DNA from 2 places in the Pseudoalteromonas sp. PAST1 genome. Region 2 is predicted to be linked to the other one. Evidence: predicted binding sites of a transcription regulator. Region 2 holds the regulator's gene; the other holds the start of a gene.
The links. Region 2 encodes sigma-54, which starts transcription at its own class of promoters, with help from an activator protein. Its sites were predicted from a motif close to GTTGGCACGNNNNTNGNNT; they were not measured.
Positions count from the first base shown of each region.

Region 1: a site for sigma-54 is predicted at 7,386-7,404, ahead of glnA (glutamate--ammonia ligase). Genes of this name have one in related genera too.

Region 1 is NZ_JAKGBH010000001.1:157,321-167,129, forward strand. Features, by position in the region: gene L1272_RS00690 (hypothetical protein) at 127-546, opposite strand; gene L1272_RS00695 (RNA-binding S4 domain-containing protein) at 617-991, opposite strand; gene L1272_RS00700 (hypothetical protein) at 1,227-1,514, shown strand; gene L1272_RS00705 (hypothetical protein) at 1,572-2,234, shown strand; gene L1272_RS00710 (cyclic nucleotide-binding domain-containing protein) at 2,231-2,689, opposite strand; gene ntrC (nitrogen regulation protein NR(I)) at 2,714-4,099, opposite strand; gene glnL (nitrogen regulation protein NR(II)) at 4,118-5,188, opposite strand; gene L1272_RS00725 (DUF4124 domain-containing protein) at 5,269-5,790, opposite strand; gene glnA (glutamate--ammonia ligase) at 5,924-7,330, opposite strand; gene typA (translational GTPase TypA) at 7,838-9,661, shown strand.
Region 2 is NZ_JAKGBH010000022.1:8,163-17,971, reverse strand. Features, by position in the region: gene rapZ (RNase adapter RapZ) at 1-497, opposite strand, end outside; gene ptsN (PTS IIA-like nitrogen regulatory protein PtsN) at 498-950, opposite strand; gene hpf (ribosome hibernation promoting factor) at 954-1,241, opposite strand; gene L1272_RS12210 (RNA polymerase factor sigma-54) at 1,268-2,764, opposite strand; gene lptB (LPS export ABC transporter ATP-binding protein) at 2,871-3,596, opposite strand; gene lptA (lipopolysaccharide transport periplasmic protein LptA) at 3,593-4,114, opposite strand; gene lptC (LPS export ABC transporter periplasmic protein LptC) at 4,104-4,658, opposite strand; gene kdsC (3-deoxy-manno-octulosonate-8-phosphatase KdsC) at 4,655-5,206, opposite strand; gene L1272_RS12185 (KpsF/GutQ family sugar-phosphate isomerase) at 5,210-6,181, opposite strand; gene L1272_RS12180 (calcium/sodium antiporter) at 6,185-7,153, opposite strand; gene L1272_RS12175 (ATP-binding cassette domain-containing protein) at 7,402-8,220, shown strand; gene mlaE (lipid asymmetry maintenance ABC transporter permease subunit MlaE) at 8,213-8,992, shown strand; gene mlaD (outer membrane lipid asymmetry maintenance protein MlaD) at 9,006-9,554, shown strand; gene L1272_RS12160 (MlaC/ttg2D family ABC transporter substrate-binding protein) at 9,587-9,809, shown strand, end outside.

The DNA.
Region 1 (9,809 bases), on a different contig from region 2:
AGAAATTCATCTAGCTGATGAAAAAATATGCTACCTAATATAGTTGCTGCTGATGTGATTTATTTCAAGGGAAGGGGGCAGATAAAAAGGGTAGTCACTTTAAACTACCCTCAGAAATAAGTGTTTTTAGTTAAGCCAGTTTTGTTGTTTACCTTTATGGCTAATAAACAATAATAGTAAACCAATAACGATCACGCACAATGGCATTGCTAATGCGCTAGTACCAAACATAGCAAGGCTATCTATCACCACAAAATTATAATATTGCTGGACTAATACGGCGATAAACGAGATTAAAAATAACTCGCGCGCAAGGGCTTTTTTTGTCAGTAATAAGATGCTCGCAAAACTTGCTGCAAACACGGCTATCGCAAAGGCAGCCGTTGACCAGAGCGGTATGTCGCGGTATGCGGCTTGTTGTGCTTCGGGGAGTTGGTTAATCATTTCGGGTGTGATCAACAGTTGCATTATAAATGCAATGACACCTAAAAGATTCCATACAAGGGCTGCCCAAGCAAGTGGCTTGAGCCAAGCTGGAGGATTCATAAATCACCTTTTATTGTTGTTATAATCGCATTCAATTAAAGGTGATTTATGCTAACTAAGCAAGCTCTAGTTAACCAAAAGAGATAGGGCGACGGCCGGTTTTTTCGTCTACTTTTGGTTTTTTAGTACGTTTACGCTTCGATTTTTTTGGCGCTTCTTCAGTGCTTTGTGGTTGTGCTTTTTGTACAGGTTCCGGTGGGCGAGGATTCGGTGTTGCATCTTCGCTTAAAGTAAGTTGGAACAACTCACCATCGAAAGCCAACACGTCACCACTGTATAATTTTTTCCGTTTTATTGTACAAATTTCATAGTTAACCCCAACATAACCTTCACCAATTAAGGCTTTTGCTTGGCCGCCTGTTTCGACTAGGTCGAGCACTTTTAACAAGTTGCATAACTCTATTGGCTCTTCTTCTAGTTCAATTTCGATGAAATCTTCGTTCATGTTGGTCTCTCTTAATTCAATCGCAGCCATTATAAAGCCTAGCACTCAATTGAACCAAGATTAAATTTTTAAGCTCTTCAGGCGGTTAAAATTTACAGCAATAAAAAATCTGACATTTTTATAAACAGTAAAAAAACTGCAGTATTTACTGGGTACACTGCGCGCGTTCGGAATTGGTGTACAAATTGCTAAATGCATGTCCGTTTCATTTTTTATTCGTTCAGGAGAAGTTGTAATGGGCGTAAGATCAGCGCTAAGAAAAGAGTTAATGGGTTTGCAAGATTCGTCATTGCTTGCTGCAGATGATGTGCGAGCTTTGTTAACGCAAACAATTAAATCTCAGCCTGAAAAGTCAGAACAAGGTTTTGCGTTAATTTCGCGTTTTAATGATAACCATAGCCAGTTAAGTTCAGGGGAAACAAATAAAGAAAAACTGCTTCAGCATCAAACTCACCGTTTATTTAAAGATATTTTATATACCCGTCAAAGTGTTAATAGTTGGCTAAAAAAACATCTTAATTAATTGATTTATTGTTTTTCTCACTTTAGACTACATTTGTAATCTAAAGTGAGAAAGAATATGAAAAGGATAATTTCGGCAGCCATATTTTTAATTTTGACTGGTTGTCAGCAAGCTACAGTCTACGTATACACAGAAAATCTTGATCAGTCGCAGTTGCAATCATTAGAGCAAGCATTAAATAAGCAAAGCTTACCCTATGAATACACTCAGCTCCCAGTGCCAAGAGAGTTTGCGGATGCAACCTTAATGTTATCGAGTGATAAAATCCTCACTCATGAAACTGAGCAACTTGCTGAAATTATGCAAGGATTGGGTTATGAAGTTGAAATCAAATACACCACAGATGCCAACCACTTTTACAATCATGGCAATATTGGCTTTTATTTAAAAGCTAAAAATACTACCACTAATTTTACTATGCCGGCTCGTGTACTCACCACAGGATGTGTTGAAGACAAGTATAATGATCTTGTTGTTACATTCAGTGATAAGCAAGCTCACTTTACTCTTGCTGGCGGTAGTAAAGTTACTCTTGATTGGGAATACTTATACGGCCACCTAGTCATTTATTATAAAAACTATTCGCAAAGTTACAGCCATTTAACGCCAGAAGTGAGTACCCCTTTTGGTATGAAACCATCAGACACCTACCGTTACACGGCTCGCGTTAATAGCCCAAGTTGGTTAAATTGCTCATTTCAAATTGTGTATATGGACTAGCTACGTGACTCAAGGTAAGTGCTTAACTTAGTAATACGTTCACTCATACCTTCGATTATGCGATCTTTAATTTTCTCGCGGATCACATTCGGCAAGCGGGTAAGTGCTTCAGGGGTGATAGCTAACAAAATGGTATCAACTTTTGCGCGCGCACTCGTACTGTGCTCGCGGTTATTGATAAAAGCACCTTCACCGATAAATTCGCCAGGCTCAATCGTGCCAAGTTCAAGAAGATGGCTTTGTTTGAATACCATCAGTGAGCCACTTAGCACAATATAAAGTCGTTTATCAGTATCGTATTGTTTGAAAACAGCGCGGCCTTGTTTGACCAAATACAAATGACTGAATGACTCTAATAACACTTGTCGTTCGCTTAATGTGAACTCTCTAAAAAATGGTAATCTGTTAATAATTTCCATTTGTTTAATTAGTGGAATGTGCTCGATTAAATTCATTGACTCACATTGGGTTGCGCGAAATTAGCTAATATTGCGCTCTTTTAGCTTGCGGGTCAATGTATTACGACCCCAGCCGATCTTCACTGCGGCTTCTTGCTTGTGCCCAGCGCAGTTGGCAAGAGCAGTTTTAATCAAGCGAGTCTCGAGTTGTGCTTGAATGGCAGGCCAAATATTCTCTTTACCTTGTTTAAGTTCAAGGTTAAGCCATTGTTGAAATGCATCTAGCCAGTCGCCTTCTTGCTCGATTGGTGTAACTGCGACGATTTCAGGTGGTAAATCTTGTTCACTAATAAGTTCACCCGGCGCCATAACGGTTAACCAACGGCAGGTGTTTTCTAATTGGCGCACGTTACCTGGCCAGTTAAATAGGCGTAGTTGCTCAGTGGCTTTTGGGCTTAAAATTTTGCTGTCAACTTGCAGCTCTTTGGCACTTTTATGTAAAAAGTGTTGTGCTAGTCGTTCAATATCTTCCGTACGCTCACGCAGCGCGGGTAAGCGTAAACGCACTACGTTTAAGCGGTGGAATAAGTCGTCACGAAACTTACCTTGTTTTACCAAGTCTTCGAGGTTTTGGTGCGTTGCAGCAATAATACGTACATCAACTTTAATACTTTGATGGCCGCCCACTCGGTAAAACTCACCATCGGCTAACACGCGTAATAAACGTGTTTGAACGTCGAGTGGCATATCACCAATTTCATCTAAAAATAAGGTGCCGCCATTCGCTTGTTCAAAACGGCCTTTACGAATGCTGTCGGCTCCAGTAAATGCGCCTTTTTCGTGGCCAAATAACTCTGACTCAACTAATTCTTTAGGAATGGCAGCCATATTCAGAGCTATAAATTGGTTTTCTTTGCGTGGGCTGTGGTTATGCAGGGCGCTTGCAACTAGCTCTTTACCTGTCCCTGACTCACCATTAATCAGCACGCTCATACTTGATGCTGATAATTTACCGATCGCGCGAAACACCTCTTGCATTGCAGGTGCTTCACCGATGATATGCGCATTGGTTTGTGGTGCTTGTTTGCGTTTAGTTTTCTTCGTTGAGTTAGCGCGACATGCGCTTTCTACCAGTGCCACGGCTTCGTCTAAGTCAAACGGTTTGGCGAGGTACTCAAACGCCCCTTTTTGGAAGGCATTTACCGCCGAATCTAAATCCGAGTGAGCTGTCATGATAATAACAGGTAAGCCAGGATTTTGCTCGGCAATTGTTTCGAGTAACGCCATACCGTCCATGCCAGGCATACGCACATCAGATACCAATACCGTGGGCTGGCTAAACTTTAATGCGTTAAGCACATCTTGTGCGTTTGCATAGCTTTCAGTGTCAAATCCTGCACGTGCCAACGCTTTTTCCAATACAAAGCGAATTGAGGCATCATCATCAACTAACCAGACTGTTTTCATGACTACTCCAAAAAACCATTAATCCGTAAAAGGCAAATAGATATTAAATTCTGTATGGCCTGGCCAACTGTCACAATCAATGTGGCCGTCATGTTGGTCAACCAAGGTTTGCGCTATCGATAAACCAAGCCCTGATCCATTTTCTTTGTTGGTGATCATTGGGTAGAACAAGGTTTCACGTAAGCTCTTGTCTATACCTGGGCCGTTATCCGAAATTTGGATCAGCAAGGTTTTTTTTGGTGCCTTACCCGGGCGCCTGTGTTGATGATTGATGCGAGTTTTTATCCTTATCTCGCCACCATCAACAAGTGCCTGTTGTGCATTACGAATAATGTTCAGTACCACTTGCTGAATTTTACTCTGATCTATGTATACACTCGGTATACTTGGATCATAGTCTTTCACTAAAGTGATATTGGCATTGTTGTCTAACATGCTCAGTTTAATCACCGACTCTAACGCTTGGTGAATATTGCCATGGGATTTGTGTGGCAGTTGATTCGGACCAAGTAAACGGTCGACAAGCTCGCGTAAACGGTCTGCTTGTTCAATGATTAATTCGGCACATTGATCACGTTCTTGCTGATCAACCTCATACTGCAATAATTGCGCCGCTCCGCGAATTCCACCTAAAGGATTTTTAATTTCATGTGCTAAACCACGAATAAGGTTACGGGCAGCTTGATATTGATGCATTTGATTCGAAGCTTGGTCATGGCGAATTTCATCATCCATTTGGCGGCATTCGAACAGGATATAATTTTCATCGTTGCTACTTATTCGGCGTGTACTAATAGTTAACTTGGCATGGCGAGAATCGACGAACACCACGTCAGCTCTATGTTGGTGGCAATCGACACCGTCAAACAACGAATACTGAGCAATACGTTTTAAATCTATCGAGTGGTAGTTAAATAGGTTGTCGAACGGTTGGTTGATGATACGTTTTGGGCCTAAACCTAAAAGCTCACTGGCGCTATCGTTTGCGTAAACCAGTTTAAAATCATGATCGAGTAAAATAACAGCAGTACTTAAATTTTTCCAAATACTGTCGAGTAATTGAGAATTAAAATGTAAATCTCTGAGCATGGTTGCACCATTTTAGTGCGTTTCAATTTAGTGCAGCTTAGCATACTCTTTTTGCTTTGCGAGACATCATGTCGAAAATTCTAATTTCCGTTATTAATTGAAGTTCTGTGCATGAAAAAAGTGCTGACTGGGCTAACTGAAACGAGTTTATTATTTGCATCAAAAAGTTTCGCTTGTAATGTGTGTTCGCCTCGAAAGACCTCTCTTAGAGCAAAGGTCGTGCTATTACTTGGTGCGCCATGAGGTGAACCATCAACGAGTAATTGAACTTTGAAACCAGTTTCAAAACGGGGGCTGATTCGTGTAGTAACATAAACAGAACCTGTATTTTCTCTCACAGTTTCTTCATTTGCGGGGGCTGCAATTGACACTTTAAAGTTAACAGGGACTGCACTTGGAGCAGTATCAAGAATACTGGTATCAGCTGCAGGCATTGTAAGGTTTTGGGTATTTAACTTGACCTCAGTAGCACCGGGGCGAGGAGTATCAGAAAATACTAATACACCATTCTCATCTTTCCAAGAATAGACTTTTTGTGCTGCTGTATAACCAAAAAAGCTTGCAAATAATAACGATAATACCAATAAGGTTGTGCTTTTCACCCTGCGACCCTGCATTTTTTCACTTAACTAAAACTGTAGAGTAGAACCCGCTCAATTACCATTAAAAAAGCCCGCAGAGCGGGCTTGAGAACACACATTTATTATCTTTTAGATAATTCTGATACAGCGTGTATTACACGCTGTAGTACATTTCGAACTCAACTGGGTGAGTTGTCATGTTAAGTTTTTCAACTTCTTGGCTCTTAAGCGCGATGTATGCATCGATTAGGTCATCAGTGAATACGCCACCTTGAGTTAAGAACTCACGGTCTGCGTCTAATGATGCAAGTGCTTCTTGTAAAGAAGATGCAACTTGTGGGATCTCAGCTGCTTCTTCAGCAGGTAGATCGTATAAATCTTTGTCCATTGCATCGCCAGGGTGGATCTTGTTCTTGATACCGTCTAGGCCAGCCATAAGCATTGCAGAGAATGCTAAGTATGGGTTAGCTGTTGGATCAGGGAAACGTACTTCGATACGACGTGCTTTTGCAGACGGTACCACTGGGATACGGATTGAAGCAGAACGGTTACGTGCAGAGTATGCAAGCATTACAGGAGCTTCGAAGCCTGGTACTAAACGCTTGTATGAGTTCGTTGACGCGTTAGCGAATGCGTTGATTGCTTTAGCGTGCTTGATGATACCACCGATGTAGTAAAGTGCCTCTTCAGAAAGACCTGCGTATTTGTCACCAGCGAAGATGTTTACGCCATCTTTACCTAGAGATTGGTGACAGTGCATACCAGAACCGTTATCACCTACGATTGGTTTAGGCATGAATGTCGCTGTTTTTCCGTATAAGTGAGCCATGTTATGGATAACATATTTCATCTCTTGGATTTCGTCAGCTTTTAATACCATTGTATTGAAGCGAGTTGCGATCTCATTTTGACCTGCAGTTGCTACTTCGTGGTGGTGAGCTTCTACTACTTGACCTAGTTCTTCAAGAACTAAACAAGTTGCTGAACGCCAGTCATGTGATGAATCAACAGGTGAACACGGGAAGTAACCGCCTTTAACACCTGGACGGTGACCCATGTTGCCGCCTTCATAATCTTTATCTGAGTTCCAAGCTGCTTCTACAGAATCGATTTTGTACATAGAACCAGACATGTCTGATTTGTATTTAACGTCATCAAAAAGGAAGAATTCTGGCTCTGGACCGAATAATACAGTGTCAGCAATACCAGTAGAGCGCATGTACTCTTCAGCGCGTTTTGCAACAGAACGTGGATCACGCTCGTAACCTTGAAGTGTTGAAGGCTCAACGACGTCACAACGTACGATTAGTGTAGCTTCTTCAGAAAACGGGTCCATTTTCGCAGACTCAGGAACAGGCATAAGTACCATGTCTGATTCGTTGATACCTTTCCAGCCAGCAATTGAAGAACCGTCAAACATTTTGCCGTCTTCGAAGAAATCTTCATCAATTTGATGATGAGGAATAGAAACATGCTGTTCTTTACCTTTGGTATCAGTAAAGCGTAAATCAATGAACTTAACGTCATTTTCTTTGATAAAATCTAAAACCGATTGTGACATGTGTCCTCCAATTGTTGGGTTTTATTTTTGCTGCATTATTGCTTTTCGCTTATATAAGCTGGTTTCGTGCCATGTTTTTAACACCTTGTTTAGGCTTGTAAAAAGTGAACAGGACTTCGTTTTGTTAACTTTTGTTGCACTAAGTTGGTGCGTAAAAAGATCATTCTGGTGCGTAAAAAGTGCGACCTTGTTTTGCACAATTATTGAGCGTGCCAATTTTTCGGTTATGAACACTATTTAGTGCCAAAATATGGTTCAAAAACTAAAATTTCGCCAGTATTGAGCTCAGATTCACTTTAATTTTCATAAATTTGTCATTTATAAAACAGATACTTATAAAAAGCCTGAAGAAAGTTTATAAATTTATATTGGATAAACTTTCATCCATGCCATTATTAAGGGATAATATGCGCCCTTTTAAATCCTATGCTGGGACATCTGGTGAAAACGCAGGTGACTGCGTAGATCTTGCAGGATCAATGAGATTCAATTTCTCTGAGAAAAAATATGAGCATCGAAAAGTTAAGAAATATAGCGATTATCGCCCACGTTGACCACGGTAAAACAACTTTGGTTGATAAACTGCTTGAGCAATCAGGCACATTAGAAACGCGCGGCGGTAACGAAGAGCGCGTAATGGACTCAAACGACATTGAGAAAGAACGTGGTATTACCATTTTAGCTAAGAACACAGCTATCTCTTGGAACGACTACCATATCAATATCGTAGACACCCCAGGACACGCCGACTTCGGTGGTGAAGTAGAACGCGTACTTTCGATGGCTGACTCAGTATTACTACTTGTTGATGCTCAAGAAGGTCCAATGCCGCAAACGCGTTTCGTAACGCAAAAAGCATTCGCACAAGGTTTAACGCCGATTGTTGTTATCAACAAAATCGACAAACCAGGCGCACGTCCTGACTGGGTTATGGACCAAGTTTTCGATTTATTCGATAACCTAGGTGCAACTGACGAACAGTTAGACTTTAAAGTAATCTATGCATCAGCTATCAACGGCTGGGCAACAATGGATTTAGACGAGCCATCAGATAACATGGAACCAATGTTCCAGATGATCGTTGACGAAGTATCTCCACCGGATGCAGATCCTGAAGGTGCTTTCCAAATGCAAATTTCTCAGCTTGACTACAACTCATACATCGGTGTTATCGGTGTAGGTCGTATCAAGCGTGGTACTGTTCGTCCTAACCAACAGGTTACTGTTGTAAGCGCAGACGGTACTAAGCGTAACGGTAAAGTTGGCCAAGTAATGAGCTACTTAGGTCTTGAGCGTCATGAAGCAGAATCTGCAGGCGCAGGTGACATCATTGCAATCACTGGTCTTGGTGAGCTGAAAATCTCAGACACTATCTGTGATGTAAACACCGTTGAAGCATTACCACCACTAAGCGTTGATGAGCCTACAGTAACAATGACGTTCTCTGTAAACACATCACCATTTGCTGGTAAAGAAGGTAAATTCGTAACGTCACGTAACATTCTTGAGCGTTTACAAGCTGAGCTTGTTCACAACGTTGCATTACGTGTTGAAGAAACTGACAACCCAGATAGCTTCCGTGTTTCTGGTCGTGGTGAGTTACACTTAGGTATCTTAATCGAGAACATGCGTCGTGAAGGTTACGAGCTTGCGGTATCTCGTCCACAAGTAATCCTTCGTGAAGTTGATGGTCAAAAAGAAGAGCCATACGAAACACTTACAATCGACTGTCAAGAAGAGCACCAAGGTTCTATCATGGAACAAATTGGTCTTCGTAAGGGTGAACTAACAGACATGTCTCCAGATGGTAAAGGCCGTGTACGTATGGACTTTATGATCCCAAGCCGTGGCTTAATTGGTTTCCAAACTGAATTCATGACATTAACGTCTGGTTCTGGTCTTCTTTACCACACATTTGATCACTACGGTCCACATAAAGGCGGTACTATCGGTGCTCGTAAGAATGGTGTAATGATTGCAAACGCAACTGGTAAAGCACTTACTAACGCATTATTCAACTTACAAGACCGTGGTAAGTTATTCATCGGTCACGGTGTTGAAGTTTACGAAGGTATGGTTATCGGTATCCACAGCCGTGACAACGACCTAACTGTAAACGCGCTTAAAGGTAAGCAACTTACAAACGTTCGTGCATCGGGTACAGATGAAGCACAAACGCTTGTTCCACCACTAAACTACACGCTTGAACAAGCGATTGAGTTCATCGATGATGACGAGTTAGTGGAAGTAACACCTGAGAACATCCGTATTCGTAAGCGTCACTTAACTGAAAGTGAGCGTAAGCGTGCGAGCCGTGCAGCTAAAGACTAATAACGTCTTTTAGTTTTGCAAAATAGAAGCCGCCGTATTGAAAAATACGGCGGTTTTTTGTTGTAATGATTAGCCGTCAGCCGTAAAAAATCGAGAAGTTAGATTTCAGAAGTCAGATATCAGTTGATCGAGAGGGTGGTTTTATTTT
Region 2 (9,809 bases):
GACATAAACGTAATAATCAGTTTTTTATCTTTCTTACCTAAAATCTTTTCACGAATTGATTCTGCTAACTGATGAACACTCAAATCAGTGGTATCAATCATAAAGTCAGCGCGGGTGATCAGCACATCAAGCAGGATTTTTTCTTGTTTAATGGCAAGATCAAGCGGTAAAGAATCAATCGATAATGGATGCAAACGGCGAGTTTCAGAAAAACGCTTAATTAGGGTTTGATCATCACTATCTAGGTAGAATAGTGTTGGGTTTGCAAAACCTGGCAGGTACTCAAGAATATCATTAAACTCTTGCTGCTCTTTCGGTAAGTTACGTACGTCGATACTGACGGCAATTTTGTCATAATTATCAGAAACACTTCGCACGAGCGAAGGCAGTAGGTTGACAGGAATATTATCAACACAGTAGTAGCCTAAGTCTTCAAGAACTCGTAAAGCGACCGATTTCCCCGAGCCTGAGCGACCGCTGATAATTATTAATTCCATTTATGCCTCTGATGCAATTACTTGAAATAGTTGCTGATCGCTTGTAGCACTTCGCAACTGTTTACAAAAATCTTTATCTTTAAGTCTATCAGCAATTGTTGACAAGGTCTTCAAGTGCAACTGGCAATCGCCCTCTGGTACGATGAGTGCCACAAAAATATCAACGGGACGATTGTCTATCGCATCAAAATTGATGGGAGATTCACTGACAATAATAAATGCATGAGGTTCATCAGCACCACTCATTCGACCGTGGGGAATAGCTATTCCTCGGCCGATACCTGTACTACCTAACTTTTCCCTGTTCAGAAAAGCATCTAGGATATCTTGTTGAGATAAATGAGGAAACTGCTGGTGAGCTAACTCGCTAATATACTCAAGAATTCTTTTTTTGCTATTAAAAAGGACCGCAGCTTTGCTGCAGTCCTGATTAGTAAGTGAACTAAGTTTCATAATTTAATGTCGAGCTAATTTCTCTTTATGCTTAATGACTTGGCGATCAAGTTTATCGATCAATGAGTCAATTGCTGCGTACATATCTTGATGTTCTGTAGAAGCGAACAACTCGCCTCCGTTTACATGTAAAGTTGCTTCTGCTTTTTGGCTTAATTTTTCTACATCTAAAATGACATGAACATTATTAATATGATCAAAATGCCTTTCTAGTTTTGCGAACTTAGTGTTTACATAGTCTCTTAATGAATCAGTGACTTCTACGTGACGACCAGTTAAATTTAGTTGCATAAGCATTTTCCTTCTATGTAAAACGTCTAAATCAGACTTTTACGCTGATTAGACGGAGGTATTGCTAGAGACTCACGATATTTTGCAATTGTACGTCTAGCTACTTTAATTCCTTGCTCAGCCAATATATCTGCAATTTTGCTATCACTCAATGGTTTAACCGAGTTTTCTGCAGCAACTAACTTCTTGATTAAAGCGCGAATTGCTGTAGAAGAACACTCACCACCATTTTCGGTGCTGACATGGCTTGAGAAGAAATATTTCAACTCAAAAATTCCCCTTGGGGTATGCATATATTTTTGTGTTGTAACCCGAGAAATCGTCGATTCATGCATTTCGACCATTTCAGCGACATCGTTTAGCACCATTGGCTTCATTGCTTCTGGGCCATGTTCAAAGAAAGCTTGCTGTTGTTGCACGATACAGTTGGTCACTTTTAGTAAAGTATCGTTACGGCTTTCTAAGCTCTTAATAAACCACTTTGCTTCTTGTAAGTGAGAACGAATAAATTGGCTGTCGCTACTTGATTTAACAGAGCGAGACATCGCTGCATATTGGCTATTCACTCTAATTTTTGGCATACAATCTGGGTTTAACTCGACTACCCAGCGGCCTTTCACTTTTTTCACTGATACATCGGGTATGACGTACTCAGATTCTTCGCGTACTATGCTATCCGCAGGCTTAGGATTTAAGCTGTGAATGAGCGTCATCACTTCTTTAAGCTCGTTTTCTTTAAGCTTAGTCTTTTTCATTAAAGTGCGATAGTCGCGACTTGCTAATAATTCGATATGCTCAGATAAAACCATTTTAGTTTCAGCTAAATATGGCGTATTGGCATCGAATTGACGAAGTTGTATACACAGGCACTCTTGTAAACTTCGGGCGCCGATACCAACTGGATCGAATAACTGTATTCTTTTTAAGACAGCTTCAACTTCATCGAGTTCGATTTCTTCTTCATCATTATTTTGATTAAAGCTTTCGACAATATCTTCGCAGCTAACCGTTAAAATACCTGAGTCATCGATAGCTTCAACGATGGCAACGGCAATCGCTTCATCGGTAGGACTAAATGGTGTGAGCTGTAGTTGCCACATTAAATATTCTTGCAGTGTTTCTGTTGAAGCACCTTGGTAAATAGACTCGTCTTCAGGCATTGGCCCAGACGATGTTGATGGGGCGGCACTCATGTACTCATCCCACGTAACATCCATAGCTAAGTCATCGCTAACCGTATCCTTACTCAGAGCATCACTGCTTTCTTGCTCGAATTCGCTAGGTGCTTCGTCGGCAGACGCGCTGACTTGTACATCGTCAGACTCCGCTTTTTGCTCATTCTTACCGATGCTTTCTTCGTTGTAATCCGCTTCTTCCACTTCAAGCAGAGGATTACTATCAAGCGCTTCTTGAATTTCTTGCTGGAGATCCAATGTACTGAGCTGCAACAAGCGAATGGCTTGTTGCAGTTGTGGAGTCATTGTAAGTTGCTGGCCCATGCGCAGCTGTAATGATTGCCTCATGTATCCCTAACAATCCTTTTTAAGTTATCGGTAACGGTGAGGACACTGTTATCGATTTATTGTCATTGTATAAGTCTAGCAGATGCTCTAGTCGGTGGCGTAATGGTTACAGCCTGAATTGCTCGCCTAGATAAACATCACGTACAGTTTGGTCAGCTAATACGTGCTCAGGTGTGCCTGATGCAATTAGCTCCCCATGAGAAACAATGTAGGCTTTTTCACAAACATCAAGGGTTTCTCGAACATTATGGTCAGTAATAAGTACACCAATACCACGATTTTTTAGGTGCTCAATAATTTTCTTTATATCTAACACTGAAATAGGATCAACACCAGCAAAAGGCTCATCTAAAAGGATAAATTTAGGATTAGCGGCTAATGCACGTGCAATTTCAACGCGGCGTCGTTCACCACCTGACAGTGCCATACCTTGGCTATCGCGAATATGTTGAATGCTAAATTCATCTAATAAGTTGTTAAGCGTCTCTTCGCGCGTTGTTTTGTTAAGATCTTTGCGGGTCTCTAATATGGCCATCAAGTTTTGGTAAACTGTTAATTTTCGAAAAATAGACGACTCTTGTGGTAGATAACCAATACCTAAGCGCGCACGGCTGTGCATTGGCAAAAGCGTGATATCGTTATCATCGATGCTTATTTTTCCTTTGTCGCTTGGTACGAGGCCTACAATCATATAGAAGGTCGTTGTTTTACCAGCACCATTTGGCCCTAACAAGCCAACAATACTGCCCGCTTCAACTTCAAGACCGACATTTTTAACCACTTGGCGGCCTTTGTAGCTTTTAGCTAAAAGCTCTGCTTTTAATGTGCTCATGGTTGGCCTTTATCGTCTTTTTTATTTTCTACAGGCACTAAAATAGTGTGTACACGATCTGTTGAGTTTTCGTCTTTTTCTGCGCTGATCAGCTGTTGAGCCATATCATAGGTAATGCTTTTTGCCGTTACTTTTTGACCCGCTTGAGTGACTTCAGCTTCGCCATTGAGTGTTAAGAAGCGTTTCGCAACATCATAACGAACTTCTTCGGCGCTGGCGCTCATCACGGTACCATCAGCTTGCTTTTCTTCGAAGTAAGCTGGTTTGCCTGTAGCGATAATTAATTCGACTGTACCTTCGGTGTCACCGCCATGTGCCTCAAGTCGCTCTGCTGTAATGCGACGATCACCATGCACGATCTCTACGTTACCTTCGAATATGCCAACGCCATCTTTTAGTTTACCGACTTGGCGATCTGAGCTAATGCTAATTTGAGCGCCTGTTTGCTCGGCAGCTGCGCCCGAAAAGGCAATCAATAAGCTTGGGATCAGGAGTAATTTCTTCAGTTTATTGGTCATAGTATATGGTTCGTGTATGGTTAGTTAACTCAACAATTTCGGCTTTTAAATCGGCTTTTAAGCCTTTACCGGTAATTTTTAAATTCGGTCCTGTTAGTGTTACAGGTTGCTTTGAAAACATCGTCATTTTATCAATGTCGACATTAATATTTTCTGCTTTTATATCTTCGATCATACCGTTATGGGTTAAGTTTTTAGCAACTACATCCCCTTCAAAAATCAGCTGATCATTTTCGTATAAAGTAGCTTCTTTGGCTCTTACTTGCCAAACTTGCTGATCGCTATAAATAGTAAAAATAGGTTGTTCAAAAAAGGTAAACCCTAATTGTTGATACAACTCCATTTTTGCAGCTGCCACTTTATGACTAATTTTACCTTGCTCGTCATAAGCTGTTTGCTTTAGAGCAACGGCAGTGTAATCAGGCGTTGCGATGATCTCGTCTTCACTAGTTATTGTATCAGTTGACTGGTTAAAGTACGGGTACCATAACCACACCATGCAACAGACAAAAACAATACTCAGTAAAATACGGGCTATATTCATGCGCTGGTTCCATCGCTAGTTAACGGCTTGCCGTTTTCTAACATCAGTAAATCAGTTAATTCACGCACGGCTCCAAAGCCACCCGGTAATAATGTGGTGTAATGAGCCAGCTTCTTGATAAGCGGGTGTGCATCGTTTACTGCGACAGCAAAGCCAACTTTTTCCATAACTGGTAAGTCTGGACCATCATCACCAATATAGGCAATCTGTTCATCTGTCAGCCCCAGTTTATCCTTTAACTCTTGATAAGCAATCAGCTTATCTTCTTGTCCCTGATAAATGTGCTGAACTGTTAGGCTAGTCATTCGCTGCTGAACTATTTGTGAATGGCGGCCAGTAATCACTGCCACTTCAAAGCCACTATTAGTGAGTGCTTTAATACCAAAACCATCTTTAGTATTGAATGCTTTAAGCTCTTCGCCATTATTACCCAAATAAATTCGACCATCAGAAAAAACACCATCAATATCACAGATTAATAGTTTTATTTTTTGAGCACGCTGACTCACATCAGGGCTCAGGGGCTGGTATAGTTCGGCGAATGTCATTGCTTAGAGAACTCCTGCTTTTAATAAGTCTTGCATATTAAGGGCACCAATTGGTGTGTTGCTTTGATCCACCACAATTAAACCATTAATACGTTTATGCTCCATAATATTTAAAGCTTCAGCCGCAAGCATGTCAGGGCGAGCCGTTGTGCATGAACGGGTCATCACTTGGCTAATTGCCGTGTTATGGATATCGATGCGCTGTTCTAAAATACGGCGTAAGTCACCATCAGTGAATAACCCGGCTAACTTTTCATCTGCACCAATCACTGCGGTCATACCAAGGCCTTTGGCTGACATTTCAATCAATGCATCTTTGATGCTTTGGGTTTCGCTAACGATTGGCGTTGCGTCGCCTGCGTGCATCACATCATCTAATGTAAGTAATAAACGTTTACCTAAGCTGCCACCAGGGTGCGAAAGTGCAAAATCGTCGGCAGTGAAACCTCGGGTTTCTAGTAGCGCAACCGCCATTGCATCGCCCATAACCAAGGTTGCAGTGGTGCTTGCCGTTGGGGCAAGGCCTAACGGACACGCTTCTTGGCTAACTTTGATGCACACATGAACATCAGACAGTTTTGCCATTGTTGAGTCTGGGTTGCCTGTTAATGAAATCATTTTTGCGCCAATGCGCTTAATAACAGGGATAATACTGAGTACTTCGCTGGTCTCACCTGAATTTGAAATACACATCACCACATCGTCGCGGGTGATCATTCCTAAATCACCGTGGCTAGCTTCGCCAGGATGAACAAAAAATGCCGGAGTGCCAGTACTTGCAAGGGTTGCAGCAATTTTATTACCTACATGGCCAGACTTGCCCATACCAATCACAATAATACGACCTGTACATTGGAACATTAATTGGCAAGCATTATCGAAATCTTGATTTATATATTGCTCAATTTCTTGTAAAGCTTGTGCTTCAATTTCGAGTACGCGCTTGCCCTGCGCGATAAAGCTAGGTTGTGTCATTAATTATCCTACTTGGCTGAAAATATAGCCCTGATATGCAATAAATGCGACTAACAGTAAGCCACCTTCTACTCTATTGATACGACGAGCACCTTTAAAGTTCAATGACATGGCAATCAATACAACGGTTGCTGCAATCATGATAAGTGCATCGCGGTTTGCCGCAGAAGGGTCAATAATTGATGGGTTGATAATACCCGCAAGTGGTAATACGGCGAGTAAATTGAAAATGTTTGAGCCAACGATATTACCAAGCGCTAAATCGTCTTCGTTTTTTAATACCCCTGCAATACAGGCTGCCAGCTCTGGTAAGCTGGTGCCAATAGCAATTATGGTTAAGCCTATTACAAGGTCTGATAGACCAAAATATTTTGCGATATCAACGGCTGATTCAACTAAAAAGTGTGAACTGACTGGTAATAAAATCATGCCGATGATTAACCAAAATATGGCTGATTTAGTGCTGACATCGTTCGGAACATCTTCACATGCTTCGCTGACAAATGGGTCATCTTGGTTTTTAGCACGCAGAGACACAATAACTAAGCCACCAATGAACACCGCAAAGGCAATCATCAATGCAATGCCTTCAGCGAACGAAAAATAGTTATCAGAGAACACATACCAAGCGGCTACAGAGATTAATAGTACCAGCGGCATTTCGCGTTTAAGTGTCATTGAAGATACTGAAAGGGGGCGCAGTAAAGCTGTGACACCAAGTACAAGTAAGATGTTAGTAATGTTAGAGCCGACCGCATTTCCTACCGCAGTATCTGTTTTATCAGCAAGTGCTGCCGATGCAGATACCATCATTTCAGGCGCAGATGAGCCCATAGCAACAACAGTTAAACCAATGATTAGGGTGGGGATCCCCATATTTTTTGCCAGTGCAGCCGCCCCATAAACAAACCGATCGGCACTCCAAACGAGTGCAGCAAAGCCAATAATTAAAATGACAAAAGAAGTCACCATTGTGATACGCCAACATTACTTATACAGATGACTGCAAATAGTAACAAAAGCGAGCCTGAAAGTATAAGTAAAAGAATGGGCTGGCAAGCATAAAGCGTGCTTGGTAAGGAAACTAAATTTCAGGTGTCGTTAAGCTCTTTACAGCTAGCTTTAGAATTTATTGATAGAAAATATTACAAAATTTTACGATTTGTTTTTTCCATCTTGACTAAAAAACCCTTAAAATGGCAAAACTAGTGAAAAACGTTATGGAGAGCGACTTGTCGCAATCAATAGTAGAAATCAAGGATGTAACCTTTTCACGGGGCGATAGAATCATATATAAAAATATGAGTTTTAACATTCCGAAAGGCAAGATTACCGCTATCATGGGACCGAGCGGCATTGGTAAAACCACCATGTTACGCTTAATTGGCGGTCAGCTGAAGCCTGACTCTGGTGACATTTTATTTGAAGGCAAAAGCATTCCTAGCATGACTCGCAAGGAACTTTACGCCGCCCGTACCAAAATGAGCATGCTGTTTCAAAGCGGCGCTTTATTTACCGATATGTCAGTGTTTGACAATATCGCCTTTTCTTTGCGCGAACATACTCAGCTTAGCGAAGATTTAATCCGCCTTGTTGTTTTAATGAAATTACAAGCTGTTGGTCTGCGTGGTGCACAAGATTTAATGCCGTCTGAGCTTTCGGGTGGTATGGCTCGTCGTGCTGCTTTAGCGCGTTCAATTGCCCTTGATCCAGAACTTATCATGTATGATGAGCCTTTTGCTGGTCAAGATCCTATTTCCATGGGTGTGCTTGTTAAACTTATTAAGTCACTGAATGAGGTGTTAGGTTTATCATCACTGATCGTAACTCATGATGTAACAGAAGTAATGAGTATTGCCGACCACGTGATCATCATTGCTGATCAAGGAGTGATAGGCGAAGGGTCACCTGAGCAAATGCAAAACCATGAATCTGAGCTTGTGCAACAGTTCTTAAATGGTTTATCGGATGGCCCTGTGCCATTCCATTTCCCAGCTCCTGCGTATGATGATGAATTACTAGGAGTGCATAATGCTTGATCTATTCCAGAAGTTAGGTCACAAAACGCTAGGGCGCTTTGCCGCGCTTGGTCGTTCTACTCAAATGCTGTTTGGTGCACTCGTTAATGTGCCAAACTTTAAAAAAGGCACACCTTTACTTGTTCGCCAATTATATATGGTGGGCTCGCAATCTCTTTTGATCATCATGGTGTCAGGCCTATTTATCGGTATGGTGCTCGCTCTGCAAGGTTACACCGTATTAGTAGGCTATGGTGCTGAAGATAGCTTAGGACCCTTAGTGGCATTGAGCTTATTACGTGAGTTAGGCCCTGTAGTAACAGCATTACTGTTTGCTGGTCGCGCGGGTAGTGCGCTTACTGCTGAAATTGGGTTAATGAAAGCGACTGAACAATTATCAAGTTTAGAAATGATGGCGATCGATCCACTTAAACGCATTATTGCACCGCGTTTTTGGGCTGGTTTTATCAGTATGCCATTGCTTGCACTAATATTTTCTGCGGTTGCTATTATTGGCGCTCATTTAGTGGGTGTTGATTGGCTTGGTGTTGACTCAGGAAGCTTCTGGTCAATCATGCAAGCGCAAGTGTCGTTTCAACAAGATATTGTGAACGGCATGATTAAGAGTTTTGTATTCGCCATGATTGTGACTTGGATTGCACTTTACAAAGGCTATGACTGTGTTCCTACATCTGAGGGGATCAGTAAGGCCACAACAGAAACCGTTGTGCACTCGTCATTGGCAGTATTAGGTTTTGACTTTATTTTAACAGCGGTAATGTTTACCAGCTAATTAGGGTATTAAGATGAATTCACGGAAATTAGAAATATTAGTTGGCTTTTTTGTAGCCCTTGGTATCGCTGCATTTGCATTATTAGCATTTAAAGTTGCGAATGCTGGCATTAGTGGGAGTGGTGAAACTTACCAACTTAACGCAAAGTTTGAGAATATTGGTTCTTTAAAAGCAAGAGCGCCTATCAAAGTAGGTGGTGTGGTTGTTGGTCGAGTTGAATCTATTTTTATCCATCCAAAAGAGTTTGTGCCGGTGGTTAATATGGCGATTGATGCTAATTACTTATGTAAGTTTTCAGACACCACATCAATCTCTATTTTAACGTCAGGTATTTTAGGTGAACAGTATTTAGGTATTAACCCTGTTATTGCCCCAGAATCTGCTGAACAGCGTTGTATGGGCAATGAAGTGACAGTTAATGAACAAGATGCTGGCTTAGATGAGCTGTTTGGTGTTGAAAGTAAGGCTCTTGCCAATGGTGACTACATTACCGACACAAAATCAGCATTAGTTTTAGAAGAATTGATAGGTCAGTTCTTATTCAACCAAGGAAGTGAATAATTATGTTTAAGAAGTTTTTAGTATGTTTGGGCATGCTGTTGACATTAAATGTCAATGCAGCTGATGCAAATATTGATTTAAAAGATCCTTATAAAATGGTGCGTAAAGTATCTGATCATACGTTTGCGCGTATTTCTAAAGATCAGCCTCTAATTGCGAAAGATAAAGAGCATTTACGCGTTATCGTTGAAGAAGAGCTGATGCCTTACATAGACTACAAATATGCTGCACTGCGCGTATTAGGTAATCATGTAT